Regions from separate parts of the Paenibacillus sp. FSL W7-1287 genome, predicted to be linked through region 1. Evidence: predicted binding sites of a transcription regulator. Region 1 holds the regulator's gene; the other holds the start of a gene.
The links. The regulator Rex, encoded in region 1, represses fermentation and respiration genes when NADH is low (regulators of the CRP and FNR family bind a similar motif). The targets are predictions, from matches to a motif close to TTGTGAAATATTTCACAA.
Positions count from the first base shown of each region.

Region 1 (7,063 bases):
GATTGGCATCAACCGCCAAAATCCCCATCATATGCGCTGGATTGTGTAACGGAGCAAGCTCAAACAAACGCTTAATTTCAGTTTTTACTTCTTCCGTAACAATAACTGAGTTTTTAAATGCTTCGCCGCCATGAACGATACGATGTCCAACGGCGTCGATCTCGTTCATCGTTTTGACGACGCCATATTTCTCATGAGTCAGCATCTCAATAACACGCTTAACTCCAGCTACATGGTCTAATATTTCTTTTACTTCAACAACTTCTTCTTTACCAGTTGGCTCGTGAGTAACGATTGAAGAATCCATTCCGATTCGTTCAACGCGTCCGCTCGCAAGGACTGATTCATTCGTCATATCAAAAAGCTGATATTTAATCGAGCTGCTGCCTGCATTAATTACGAGTACTTTCATTAGATCGATCACCATCCGTATCATATTTGAAGAAGCCTACGCCTGTCTTTACACCAAGCTGCCCAGCACGTACCATCTTTTTAAGAGTAAAGGATGGACGGTATCTTAGATCACCATATTCACGGAACATGTTTTCAAGTGCTGCTTGTACAGAATCAAGTCCGAAATGATCCGCCATTTGGAATGGGCCGTACTTGAAGGAGTAGCCGTTGCGCATCGCTAGATCGATATCCTCAGCTGTTGCAACGCCCTCTTCCAGTACATGAAGTGCTTCGTTAATAAATAGGCAGATAAGGCGAGTCGTTACAAAGCCTGGTGATTCGAACACCATCACGGATTTTTTCTGAATCGCTTCAGCAAATTGCTTTAACGATTCCACGGTTTCATCCGAAGTTTTTAAGCCACGAACGATCTCAACCAAATCAACCTTCGATACAGGATGAATAAAGTGCATGCCAATAACACGCTCAGGTGAACGCGTTACACTAGCGATTTCTGTTAAGCTTAATGAAGAAGTGTTACTTGCCAAAATCGTAGACGCATCTGTCACTTGATCAAGCTGTTTAAACACTTCTTTTTTAGCTTCTAGATCTTCCGTAATGGATTCGATAATAAGATCACAATCTGACAATTCGTCCACTTTGTTAATTGGCTGAATTCGAGATAAAATTAATTTTTTCTCTGATGAAGTAATCGCCCATTTTTCTATTTGTTTATCAAGGCTAACTTCAATCATATGCATTGCATGTTCAAGACGATCGGCAGAATTTTCAAGCACTAAAACATCTAAGCTGTTTTTAGCTAGCATTTCTGCGATACCTTGACCCATTGTTCCTACACCAATAACTCCAACTTTCTTAATCATAGGTCTAGTTTCTCCCTTAGCTTTTAGTCTATATTATTATACCTCTTTTCAAGAAAATTTGCAGTTAAGGTAAGCGCTATTATGCATTTTGTTGCAAATTTATCGGAATTGCATTCGATTTTTCCATTAAAGTACGGAAGTTTTCACCGTTAATAACTTCCTCTTCCAGTAGAATCGGCAAGGCCTGTTCAAATATGTCAGAATGTTGACTAAGAAGCTGCTTCGTTTTTGCAAGTAGCTCATCAAGAACCTCATTACTAATTAAGCTCCAACGATCCGCAGTCATCATTTGTCCATTAATTATTCCTTGACTCGTTAAGCCTGATTCAACCATCGTTTTAACAATGTTCAGTGCTTGGTCAAAGTCACCTCTGGAGCCCGTGCTACGTTCACCATAGAACAGCTCCTCTGCAACTGCCCCGCCAAGCGTAACCATAATTTTGTGTTCAAGCTCTGATTTCGAATATAAATACTTATCAGCCATCGGAGTATGCCTTACAAAGCCAAGTGCTCCACCACGAGGTGCAAGTACAACCTGTGCAACTGAGCCGGGTGTCGTAAGCTCTGCCATAATAGCATGACCCAATTCATGTCTTGCTACACGAATTTTATCTTCTTTGCTTGCTTCACGATTAATTTTTTCACCAAGCAGTACTTTATCAATCGCCGCTTGGATATGCTCCTCAGTGATTGCATCTGCTTGATCACGCATCGCATAGATTGCGGCTTCGTTCATAACCGCTTCAAGCTGAGCTCCTGAAAATTGATACGTATCTCTTGCCAGCTCTTCAAAATTGACTGTAGCAACTATATTTTTGTTGGCTGCATGCAGCTCTAAAATATGCTTTCTAGATTTCTTGTCCGGTAATGCAACCTCAATATGGCGATCAAAGCGTCCAGGTCGAAGCAATGCTTCATCGAGCATATCCTTGCGGTTAGTTGCCGCGATGAGTAAAATCTGCACATCTGTATTGTGATAAATTCCATCAAGCTCAGTAAGCAATTGGTTTAGCGTTTGATCATATTCTCGCTGTTGACCACCGTCTCGCTTTCCGCCAATAACATCAATCTCATCAATGAAAATAATCGCATTTTTTTTGCCAGATGCTTTCGCTTCGTTGCGAGCTTTTTGGAACAGCTCGCGAATACGATTGGCACCTGTACCTACGTACATCTCAACGAACTCACTACCTGATGCACCAATAAACACACTATCCGTATAGCTTGCTGCCGCCTTTGCCAGCAAAGTTTTACCCGTTCCCGGAGGACCTGTCAATAGTATACCCTTTAGAATTCGAATACCGCGTTTCGCAATTTCCTCTCGGCGCACCAAAAAATCAAGTGCCTCTTGGAGCTCTTGCTTTACATGCTCCTGTCCACCTACTTCATCAAAGCTAATCTGCTTAATCGCAACACTTTTTTTGTTTTTCAAGCTTGCTAAGCTTTTAACGCCCTTGCCATTACGATTCATAACAAAAATAGCCGAAAACAACACTGTGACCAACACTGCTGCTCCTATATGAACAGTGTAACCAATCGTATATATTGCCGCTGCAGCCACGATACCAATAAGCAGCTCTTTCCAATTATTCTTCATTATTCCACACTCCCATCGTGCCTCCATCTAAAGGCAAAATTTGATCAAAGCGCTGATTATCAGCTACGAGTGAAATATACACATTTTGTTGATCCATGCTTGCCGAAGCCTCTACGTGCTCATGTGATGCTTCGATGCTATGCATCAGTTCGGGAAGCTTAGAATAGTTTTTATTCGCCATAATTTCTGCTATTTCGAATAAATGGTCTTGCCATACCTTCTCTAGGCTAGTAGATTCTTGCTTAAGCTGAATCGTATAACTTACTGGTTCAATCTTATAATCACTTAAAATATTTCTTGCTTCCTCAGCAGCAAGTGCTAGTGTATTCCCATCTATAACATCAAGCGTAACGATATATCCTTCATTTTTATTACCTGATAATTGAATATTAGAAAACTGTGCTTGCTCCAACGATTGCTGAAGCGGCTTCTCCTGTGCAACGTATTGATACGTAAAGCCGCCGCCAATAAGCAAAGCCAAGCAAACAATAAATGTAACAGCCATCGGTTTTAGCTTCATATCTTTCATGTTTACACCTCTATTATATAAATTTGATAGATCATTCGTATATCAATTAGTATATCATTTTTGCTATCAACTTTAATTATATAAAAAAAGGAAACAAGCCGTTTAAGGTCTTGTTTCCTTTGGTATCGTATATTCATCGATAAAATTACCATCTGTCATACGGTAGAATGCAATTTTAAGATGTTCCGTTGCGGTGTCCTTATACTTTATTTCCCATACTAATTGACCATACATATAGCCTGGCTGAAGCTTAATGTTCTGCGCATAAGGCTTTGATGCTTCTACATGAGCCAGCATCTCTTCTTTCGTCATCGCTTCTTCATAAGGAAGCTCAGCGAGCTGCTCCTGGGTTGACCAAGCAGAGTATATCATCTCTTCGCTTACATTAGATTGAGCAAGCAAGATCCAATACCGATCCTCCCATATGTACTTGTTAAGCACATATTGTTCATCGAGATTATAGAGTGAAGCTTGTTCAATCACTTCACGCATCTCGCTCGTTTCCTGCCAAATGCCCTTATGAATATAGCGATAGAAAAAGATGATTCCTACAATGATCAATAATATTAAGAAAAGGGTAAGCACCGTCCATTTTCGACGAGTCATAAATGGTGGTCGCTTTTTTTCTATCGCTCTCATCCTAGGTTAACAATCGCTCAAAGCTAGCCTGAGCTTCGAAACGAATTTTCTCCTCGTCCATCGTTAACAATTGTCTATGCTTCACGAGCTGTTTTCCAGCTACCCATACATGCTCAACATCTCTACCACTTGCAGCATATACAACATGCGACACAAGATCTGTACGTGGGAAGAAGTGTGGCTGATCGATATTAAGAGCAATAAAGTCTGCAGCTTTCCCAGCCTCCAGAACTCCAATATGATCATGCCAGATCGCCTCAGCACCACGAGAGGTTGCAAGCTCAAGGGCTGTATAAGCAGGTACTGCAGTTGGATCACCTGATACGCCTTTGTGCAGTAAGGCAGCAGCACGAATTTCTTGGAACAGATCCATATTGTTGTTGCTCGCAACACTATCCGTACCTAGCGACAGCTTAACGCCTGCACGTAGCAGCTCAGGCACGCGAGCGACCCCACTTGCAAGCTTAAGATTACTAATCGGATTATGAGAAATTGATGCATTTAGCTCAGCAAGCTTTGTGATTTCCTCATCCGTCAAATGCACAGCATGCGCCAGCAAAGCTGGGCGTGTGAAGAAACCAAGCTTCTCTAAATGCTCAACAGGACGTGCACCATACTCATCTACATTTTGCTGAACCTCAGCTGCCGTTTCAGACATATGCGTATGTAACGGCAGATCATAATCATGAGCTGCTTGCACAAAACGCTCGATATATTGAGGCGGACACGTATAAGGAGCATGAGGAGCAAGCATCGTACGAATTCTACCGTTTCCTGCACCATTCCATTCTCTAGCGAATGCAACAGAGTTGTTAAGCTTTTCGTTCTGCTCTTCCTCTGAACATAGTCCGATTACACCGCGTGTTAGAAAGCCTCGTAGTCCTGCTTCGATCGTTGCCTCTGCAATGATTTCCATGCGATCGTACATATCTACGAACGTAGTTGTACCGCTTAACAGCATCTCTGCAATGGTAAGCTTGCCGCCCACTCTCGTATCCTGCTCTGTATATTTGGCTTCCATCGGCCACATTTTTTCAGCAAGCCATACTTGAAGGTTTTGGTCATCGGAATAACCGCGAAGCAAGCTCATCGCTGCATGACCATGCGTGTTAACAAGACCAGGCATAAACAATAGACCTTGGCCATTCACAACCTCACTGCCTGCTTGAAGTTCAGCACTAGGCTCTGCAGCCCCAACATACTGAATGATGCCATCTTCAACGATCATATGTCCTTGCAGAACCTGTGGCTGCTGTGCAGACATTGTAATAAATGCTCCATCCTTAATCCATAGACGATTCATCTTGGTCCTCCTCTTTATTGTTCAAATAATAGCCAAGGCTTAGCAGCTCCTTTGTAAAGTCCGCATGCTGCACTCGTACTTCCTCTGGAGCTCTTAAAATGGTTGGTGCAAAATTGAGGATACCTTCTATACCACCAGCTATAAGCATATTTGCTACGTTCTGAGCTTCCTGTGCAGGAACTGTAATGATCCCAATTCGTATATTTTGCTGCTGAATTGTTTCTGCAAGCTCTTCCATAGGCTGTACCGTTAAGCTGTTAATTTTCGTACCGATTTTTTGCTCCTGTGCATCGAATACAGCAACGATCTGCATATTGTCGTTGCTGTATTTATTATAATTACACAAAGCATGACCAAGATTACCCGCTCCGACAAGTGCGACCTTTATCGTGCGATTGATTTTAAGTATGTGACGAATTTTATCAATCAAGTAATCCACTTCATAGCCAATTCCTTTTCGACCGAAATCCCCAAAATAAGCGAGATCCTTCCGAATTTGTGCAGGATTAAACTCCAAGCGCGAGCCTAGCTCCTGCGAGGAGATCGTTTTAATTTCTCGAGCCTTTAGCTCATTGAGCACTTGTAGATAAATAGGCAGACGCTTAACTACAGCATCTGAAATTTTCACTTGCTTCATTTATTCAACCTCCTTCAACCATTGGTCCATTCGCTGTACCATTTGATCCGTATGCATCGTTTCAATCTTAGGTCCAGGCAATGAATACAGGAAATGCTTTCCGTAATAGGATTCAATAACTCGTGTATCATAAAGAATAACAATGCCTTTATCCGACGCTGTCCGTACAAGACGACCGAATCCTTGCTTGAAACGGATCACAGCCTGTGGAATTGAAAGCTTCATAAATGGATTTTTCTTCTGACGAAGCAGAAGCTCCGATTTCGCTTCGATTAATGGGTGGTTAGGCGGTTGAAATGGTAAGCGCACGATCGCCAAACATTGCAATGCTTCTCCTGGTATATCTACACCTTCCCAAAAACTGCTTGTACCAAGCAAAATAGAGGATTGCTGCTGTAGAAAACGTCTGGTCAGTTTTGTACGATTGTTGCTATCAATGCCTTGTCCTAAAACGGTAATATGCTTTGGCTCTAACAGCTCCTTCAGTGGATCATATACTTGCTTAAGCATACGATAAGAAGTAAACAAAACGAGCATTTTTCCGCCTAGCAGCAGAGCGTTATCATGAATCGATTGCACTAGCTTCTCTAAATAATCACTCGGAACGTTGGCTCCCTTAAGCACCGGAAAATCGCGTGGTATAATAACGAGCGCCTGCTTACGATAGTTAAATGGTGATTCAAGTATCACTTCATTCAGCCGATGTTCTTCCTCGTCTCCGTAGCTATCTAGACCAAGCTGTTCCTTTATATAGGTGAAGTTTTTCTGAATGGACAGTGTGGCAGATGTCATTACGACGCTTTCCTTCACGTCAAACAAATACTTTCTTAACAAGCCGCTTACATCTGTAGGTGAAGACATAAGCTGCAGTGAACGATGCTTGTAAGCCTGTGTCCCCTCTAACCAATAGACATAATCGTCGAGCTCAAGCTTAATAAACTGACGCAGCTCATCCTTCAAACGTTGCAGATCTCTCACTACGCCGTTCAAATCCGTCAGTAATCCAGACAATACTAAATCCTCATCAAGTCGTTCCTTCATATCAGAAGACATTTTCTCCAGCGCCTTAGAGAACCGATTC
Region 1 is NZ_JBBORD010000001.1:2,088,223-2,095,285, reverse strand. Features, by position in the region: gene NSQ99_RS09545 (acetate/propionate family kinase) at 1-412, opposite strand, end outside; gene NSQ99_RS09540 (3-hydroxyacyl-CoA dehydrogenase family protein) at 393-1,277, opposite strand; gene NSQ99_RS09535 (AAA family ATPase) at 1,357-2,874, opposite strand; gene NSQ99_RS09530 (hypothetical protein) at 2,864-3,403, opposite strand; gene NSQ99_RS09525 (hypothetical protein) at 3,506-4,042, opposite strand; gene NSQ99_RS09520 (amidohydrolase) at 4,044-5,345, opposite strand; gene NSQ99_RS09515 (redox-sensing transcriptional repressor Rex) at 5,326-5,982, opposite strand; gene dinG (ATP-dependent DNA helicase DinG) at 5,983-7,063, opposite strand, start outside.

Region 2 (7,063 bases), 1.9 Mb from region 1:
TCAACCTGCTTCACAGGAGATATTCTCCAGTAAGCCATACCTACAAACAATATGCCACCTACCATATTGCCAAGCGTAACGGGTATCATATTGTGCAGCCAGCCTCCAAGATCAATAACCTCTGGATGATTCGGTAAAAACATCGCGACACTTAGCAAGGTCATGTTCGCTACGCTATGCTCATAGCCGCTTCCAATAAAGGCGAATAAGCACCACCAAATAGCGAACATCTTCGCTCCCTCGCTCTTCAGCCTCATACTCATCCAAACTGCAAGGCAGACTAACCAGTTACATAGAATACCTCGGAAAAATAAATCAGAGAATGGCAAGGTCATCTTTTTAGCTGCGGCTGTAAAGATCAAATGATCAGCAGTGATCGAGTTGAACAGCCCTGTTTGTCTAATTAAATACGCTAACATGATTGCGCCTAGCAGATTGCCAATAAATACGATCAGCCAATTCGTCCCTGTATCCTTAAGCGTAGTTTTGCGGGAGAGCGTACTGATGGTAAACACCATGTTATTACCTGTAAACAGCTCTGCACCCGCTATAATGACTAAGGTCAATGCAATACCGAAGCTCGCTCCCATCACTAATGACTGGTAAGGGGAGCCCGCTTGTGCAAGCGGTGCTCCTATAGAAAATATGAGTATAATCCCAAGCCCCACATAAGCGCCTGCCAGCAGCGTAGAGATGAAATAGCCCAATTTATGCTGCTTCATATAATCGCGCTTCGCGGCTCCGGCTTCGGCGAGGGTTTGGACTGTTTGTTTGTACATGGTCTTCCTCCTTCCAACATTGGAGTGGATGCTTAAAAAGTCCGACTTTGATCACGATGTGTCACTGAATGTTAATCGACATCGAATCTTGAATTCAGCCAGGCCTTCGAATGCTCACGTACCCACTACGTACGCTGCGCTTCTCAGTTCGCTCATCGATTTTTGATTTCCTCCGGTGTTCCTTTGGAACAAGGTCGTCAATCAAAAACGATTCGCGGTGATAATCTCAAGTAAACGTAAGAAGTAAAGCTGAAGCTTATTCGGCTTCGAATATTGAGTTTATAACAAGATATATACGCTGTCGTCCTCGATCACTACCTCATAGGTTGCGACGCTGCCATCGTCTGGCTCCTGGACCTTGCCATCAATCAGAGAAACCTTATAATCACGCAGTGGACAATATACATAATCTCCAGATACGATGCCTTCGGCTAATGGCCCGTGACTGTGCGGGCATACGCCGCCAATTGCCCTTACACGATCATCAGATAGACGGAATACGGCAATTTTATTCTCATCGACAATGACTTCTCGGCCGATGCGCATCGGCAGCTCTTGCAGCTTAGCTACGAATACCTTTTGTTTTTGCTCGATCATCCTTACACTCTCCCTACCGTATAAAGCTCTTTTTCATTGTTTTCGTTGTTGCGAACCTCAGTCCATGGATCCTTGCGTTTACCGGCTACCGCTTCATCTAGCTCAGCGTTTAATGCTTGACGTTGAGCCGGATCTAGCAATATTGCTTTCACATGATCAAAGCCTAAACGCTCGATCCAAGGCGCTGTACGCTCTGCATATTCCCCTGTTTTACGGTAATATTGGAGCATAGCACCGCAAATATCGATAACCTCTTGCTCAGTTTCAACTGTTGTCAGCAGCTGTGCTTCCTTCACCTCTGTACCACCATTACCGCCAATATAGATTTGGAAGCCATTCTCTACGCCGATGACACCAAAGTCCTTCACTCCACTCTCTGCACAGCTACGTGGACAAGCAGATACACCCATTTTGAATTTATGCGGAGTATCGATATACTCGAAACGCTCCTCGAGCTTGATGCCGAGGCCCATAGAATCCTGCGTTCCAAATCTACAGAAGGCTGCACCAACGCATGTTTTTACAGAACGAACAGCTTTCGCATAAGCCGAAGCTGATGTCATATCTAGCTCTTCCCAGATGTCAGGCAAATCTTCTTTATTGACACCATACAAGCCGATTCGCTGGCTGCCTGTTACTTTTACAAGCGGTACATTATATTTCTCTGCCACCTGTGCAATTTTCAGCAGTTGTTGTGGTGTTGTCTGACCTCCACGCATTCTTGGTATAACTGAGAATTGACCGCTCTTCTGAATGTTGCCGTGCATCCGCTCATTGACGAAGCGAGATTCTTTTTCATCCTCATGATCTTTAGGGAACGCGACATTAAGGTAGAAGTTTATAGCTGGGCGGCACTTCGAGCAGCCTTCCTCGTTCCGGAATTGCAGCTCCTTAAATACCTCTTTCGAGGTCATTAGGCCTTTCTCATGAATTTGCAATACGATCTCATCTCTAGTCAGATCAGTACAGCCGCAAATTCCTGTTGGTGCTTGAGCCACTTTATCGCCAAGGACATGAGCAAGCAGCTCACCAATATCTCCCTTACATTTACCACAAGAGTTACCAGCCTTCGTGCAGCGAGAAACCTCTGCAACAGATGTAAGTCCTTGCGTCTGAATGGCACCCACAATCGTTCCTTTGGTTACGCCATTACAGCCGCACACTGTATCCGCATCGTCCCAGTTCACTACACTATCGCTTACGCCTCCATCCTCTGCAGAAGCGAGCAACGTAACAGGATTCAGCTCAGAAATATCCTTCTTATCGCGCAGCATTTTATGATAGCGATTCTCTTCAGAAACATCCCCGTACAACACAATACCGACGATATGATGATCTTTAATGAATAGCTTTTTGTAGCTGTTTGCAAGCCCATTGAAAGCCTCGATGCTTTTTACCTCATCACTCTCACGAATGATTCCTGCAGAGAACAGATCACAGCCCGATACCTTCAGAGAGGTCGATACGGTGCTTCCTTTGTAGCCCTCGACAGGTCGATCCGTTAGTAGATCCGCAAGCACTTTACCTTGCTCATACAATGGAGCAACGAGTCCATACACCATATTGTTATGCTGTGCACATTCTCCAACCGCATAGACATCAGCTGCACTTGTTTCCATAAAATCATTCACAACGATCCCGCGCTCGACCGTTAAGCCTGCATCCTTCGCAAGCTGCGTCACAGGGCGAATACCAACTGACATAATGACGACATCTGCTTCCAGCGTCGTCCCATCACTAAATTCAAGTCCTTCTACTCTCGTTGTGCCGATAATGCGCGTTGTTTTCTTCTCCATTAGAAACTGAATGCCCTGCTTCTCTAGATCCTTTTTCAGCAGGTTACCCGCAGGTTCATTCAATTGTGTTTCCATTAGCCATTTTTCCAAATGAATAACGGTAACCTCCATGCCTTGATCAACGAGACCTTTCGCAGCCTCAAGACCAAGCAAGCCACCGCCAATAACAGCAGCACGCTTAAACTTTTTCGCTTGCTCAAGCATGAGAAGTGTATCATCGATCGTTCTGAAGCCGATAACCCCTTCGAGCTGTGAGCCTTCAATCGGTAATATAAAGGCACGTGAGCCTGTTGCAATAATACATTTATCATAAGCGAGCTTTAAGCCGCTTTCTGTCGTTACTTCTTTCCGTTCAGTATCCATCGCTACTGCTGGATCATGATTGACAAGCTTAATATTGTTCTCTTCATACCATTGCATCGGATTCGTAATGATTTCATCTACCGTCATTTTGTTTTGCAGCACGTTGGACAGCATAATCCGATTGTAGTTCGTATATTTTTCTTCACCGATAATGGTGATTTCATATTTTGAGGAGTCTCGCTCCAATATTTCCTCAATCGTTCTTACACCAGCCATCCCATTGCCAATAAGTAATAGTCTCTCTTTCATCATTGCGTACCTCCTATTAGTGAAAAATATCACTTACTTATTGTGAATCTTTTCACATTTCATGTTTTAATGATAGCATTCCTTTTTGCGTTCGTATATTAGGGAACTCCCTAATTGTTGATTATGACAAATCCCTATCCTGATGAAATAGAATTTGGTGCTAAAAGGTGCTAAAAGACTAGTTCTTTATACTAAATTAGTAAAAGTTCTTGACAGGAAAAAAATTTGCATAGCAAAATAACATAGACTAGAGAATCTATTGAGCAGATAGGATGATTCGACATGCTGAAACTACTAGGGAGAAGTCTGCAAGACTTTCGATCCTCTTATAAGAAACTACTTGTATTTGAATACTTTTTTATGCTGCTTACAAGCTTTGTCATTATTCCAGTCATCACCTTACTCTTTAATAGAATATTGATGGTAGTAGGATCAGGCTCCTTGCTCAATGGGGAAGTATACCGAATTGGCATGAGTTATGAGGGTGTGACCGGGTTAGTTTTGATTGGTCTACTCTCTTCCTTTGCCTTATTTATTGAGCTATGTGTAATTGTTATCATCGTCCAGCAAGCATACTTTAGCAAAGATATTACGATTACTGATGCTTTGTTGACGACGCTGCGCAGAACACCGCGGCTGCTCGGATTTGGTTTTGTACAGTTATTGTTTTTTCTACTTTTACTGATACCGTTTATTGATTCTCCATTTTCAGAATCATTTTATGCATTATTTAATCTGCCTATCTTCTTTCAAAATCAAGTGATCGATGCTTCAACTACGATGACTTTTATATACGTCGCACTCGTTTTAATATTGTTGTATATTGTACTGCGCTGGGTGTTTGTGCTGCATTTTATTATGTTGGAGGGTAAGACCATTACGGAAGCCATTCGCAGCAGTCAGGCGTTGACGCGGGGAAGACGCTTGCGGCTGTTTGTCGCTCTGGCCTTGCTGAACGGAGCTGTAGTTGGGGGCAGCTTTCTCGTTATTACTACACTCTCTTATTTGCCGGTGTGGTTAAATATTGATTTATTTAAAGCCTTCTCCAATCATTACTCGTTAACGCTATCGACAATTTTGACGTATATGTTCACGTTGCTAGTCATTCCTATTAATATCATCGTGTTGACTCGTTTATTTTATTATTTCGGCTACAGCCAAGGAAAGAAGCCGCAAGATAGCGCCTATGTTTATCGCAGCAAGTTAGGTCGTTTGGAAAAACGATTCTTCGCTTCCTTGAAAAGGATAAATCGCCCACACTTATGGTTTGTAGTAATAGCCATTGTGTACCTAAGCTTAGCTCTTTATATCGGTTTCAGAGCGAATGACAATCTCGTTTATGCTAAATGGACGGTGGTGATTTCAGCACATCGAGGTGATACTGAACATGCGCCTGAAAATTCGTTGCCTTCTATTATCGATGCGATCGAAAAAGGCTATCAGTCCGTTGAGATTGATGTACAAATGACAAAGGATGGAATTGCTGTGCTTCATCATGATCAAACCTTGCTGCGCATGACGGGGACACCGGTACGAATCGCTGATCTTACATTTGAGGAATTAAGCAATTTTGTTATTGGCTATGATGCCAATATGGAGCCTGTCTATATTCCTACATTTACAGAAGCATTAGCGGTAGCTCAAGGGCGTACGAAGCTGTTGATTGATTTAAAGCCATATGGGCCAAGCGATGCTTTAGTCCATGAGATCGTTCGGCAGATTCAAGCCTTTGACATGGGCCAGGAAGTTTATATTCAGTCGTTCGATCAAAGCGCGCTGCTTCAAATTCGCATGCTTGAGCCAAATATTAAAATCGGACAAGTGCTCTATTTTGCATTAGGTTCATTAAACACTTTGGATGTCGATTTTTATACGATTGAACAAACGATGCTAACCAAACAATTAGTCGAGGAGGCTCATGCGGCAGGCCGTGAAGTTTGGGTGTGGACTGTCAACAGCTCTAAAAATATGAAGGAAGTATTGAAATTCCGTATCGACGGCATGATTACCGATTATCCTGGACGTGCACAATCGATGATTGAATTGAATCTGTAAGATTGAAATAGATACAGCCGGTTATCGAATAATCTCGACAACCGGCTGCTTCTTTATCATTCGTACGTAGTGCTTATTATGAATACGTCCATCTTCTACACATCATACTCCATCGTCCGCTTTGCCTGAGCAATCAGCTCGAGCGGTGATACAGGCTGCAGCTTATCATACTGCGCAGCACCAATTTTCAGCTGAAGCTCGACAGTAAACTTTTGCTTAAATTCTTCATCGTTTAGTGTGTCGATCTGATCCTTCAATCGCTTAATAACGATGGATGAGCCTTCAAGGTCAGTAAACAGCACTAGCCCCCAGGTTGGGTTTTCCTTATTAAGCAAATACATCGAATCATTGCTGCGCACTAGTGATTGGCTCATATCGGAGACCTCCATCAGCACACTAGAAAATTGCTCAGTGTTCATAATCCGCTTAATCTCATCCCAATATTTCACCTTTATAACGAGCAGCGTCAAAGGAATATCATAGCGTTCTGACAGTGCCATAAACGTCGTCACGTCCTGCTGATAGGACAATGTATTTTTTAATTGTGTCGCTTCATCTATCATTGCAAGCGAGGAGTTTTGATTGCGCAGCCGCAAATTCTCTTCCTGTAGCATGCGATTCGTCTGTGTATACAGCCATATGAATATCGTGAAAATAGGTGTAATGATTAGCCAGTAGTAATTGGCAGCACCTACGAGCTCACCTGTCGTGGCCGCTTGATATAGCGTAAACGAACCATACCCGAATATAAAAAGCAGATTAAGAATTAAGCCGGTCATTATTGTCGTAAAATAGGTGATGATTGCAATTAGAAACGTCGTGTTCAAGAAAAACATGTTCGTTACATAGGAGCTAGGATCACTCGCAATAAAAATCATCGTTACAATGCAAGCACCGATAAACAATAAAAACGCGACATCAGATACTAAGCTGTTTTGAATTCGTTTCATCGTTTTTCCTCCGTCTACGCCAATGTTTACGAGTTAATAACAGCAGGGCTACGATGGCTACGATGATCGTAAGCATCGCAGAAAGCACAAAGCTCTGTACATCATCCCGCTCAAAAATAGGGAGCATTCCTCCCGATTGCTGCAGCTCTTCCTTAAAGCGATACGCAGACAGATGACCATCCTTATCTACGACAATGCTGTCTCCATATAGCTTCCACAGCGTGCTTTCCGAAGCAATCGCTTGAGATGCGAGCTCATAGTACTGCGGCTCCGC
Region 2 is NZ_JBBORD010000001.1:4,035,158-4,042,220, forward strand. Features, by position in the region: gene NSQ99_RS18165 (formate/nitrite transporter family protein) at 1-779, opposite strand, end outside; gene nirD (nitrite reductase small subunit NirD) at 1,059-1,376, opposite strand; gene nirB (nitrite reductase large subunit NirB) at 1,379-3,787, opposite strand; gene NSQ99_RS18180 (glycerophosphodiester phosphodiesterase) at 4,067-5,839, shown strand; gene NSQ99_RS18185 (diguanylate cyclase domain-containing protein) at 5,935-6,789, opposite strand; gene NSQ99_RS18190 (cellulose biosynthesis cyclic di-GMP-binding regulatory protein BcsB) at 6,758-7,063, opposite strand, start outside.
Region 2: the regulator Rex is predicted to act here: its motif matches at 3,825-3,842, upstream of nirB (nitrite reductase large subunit NirB).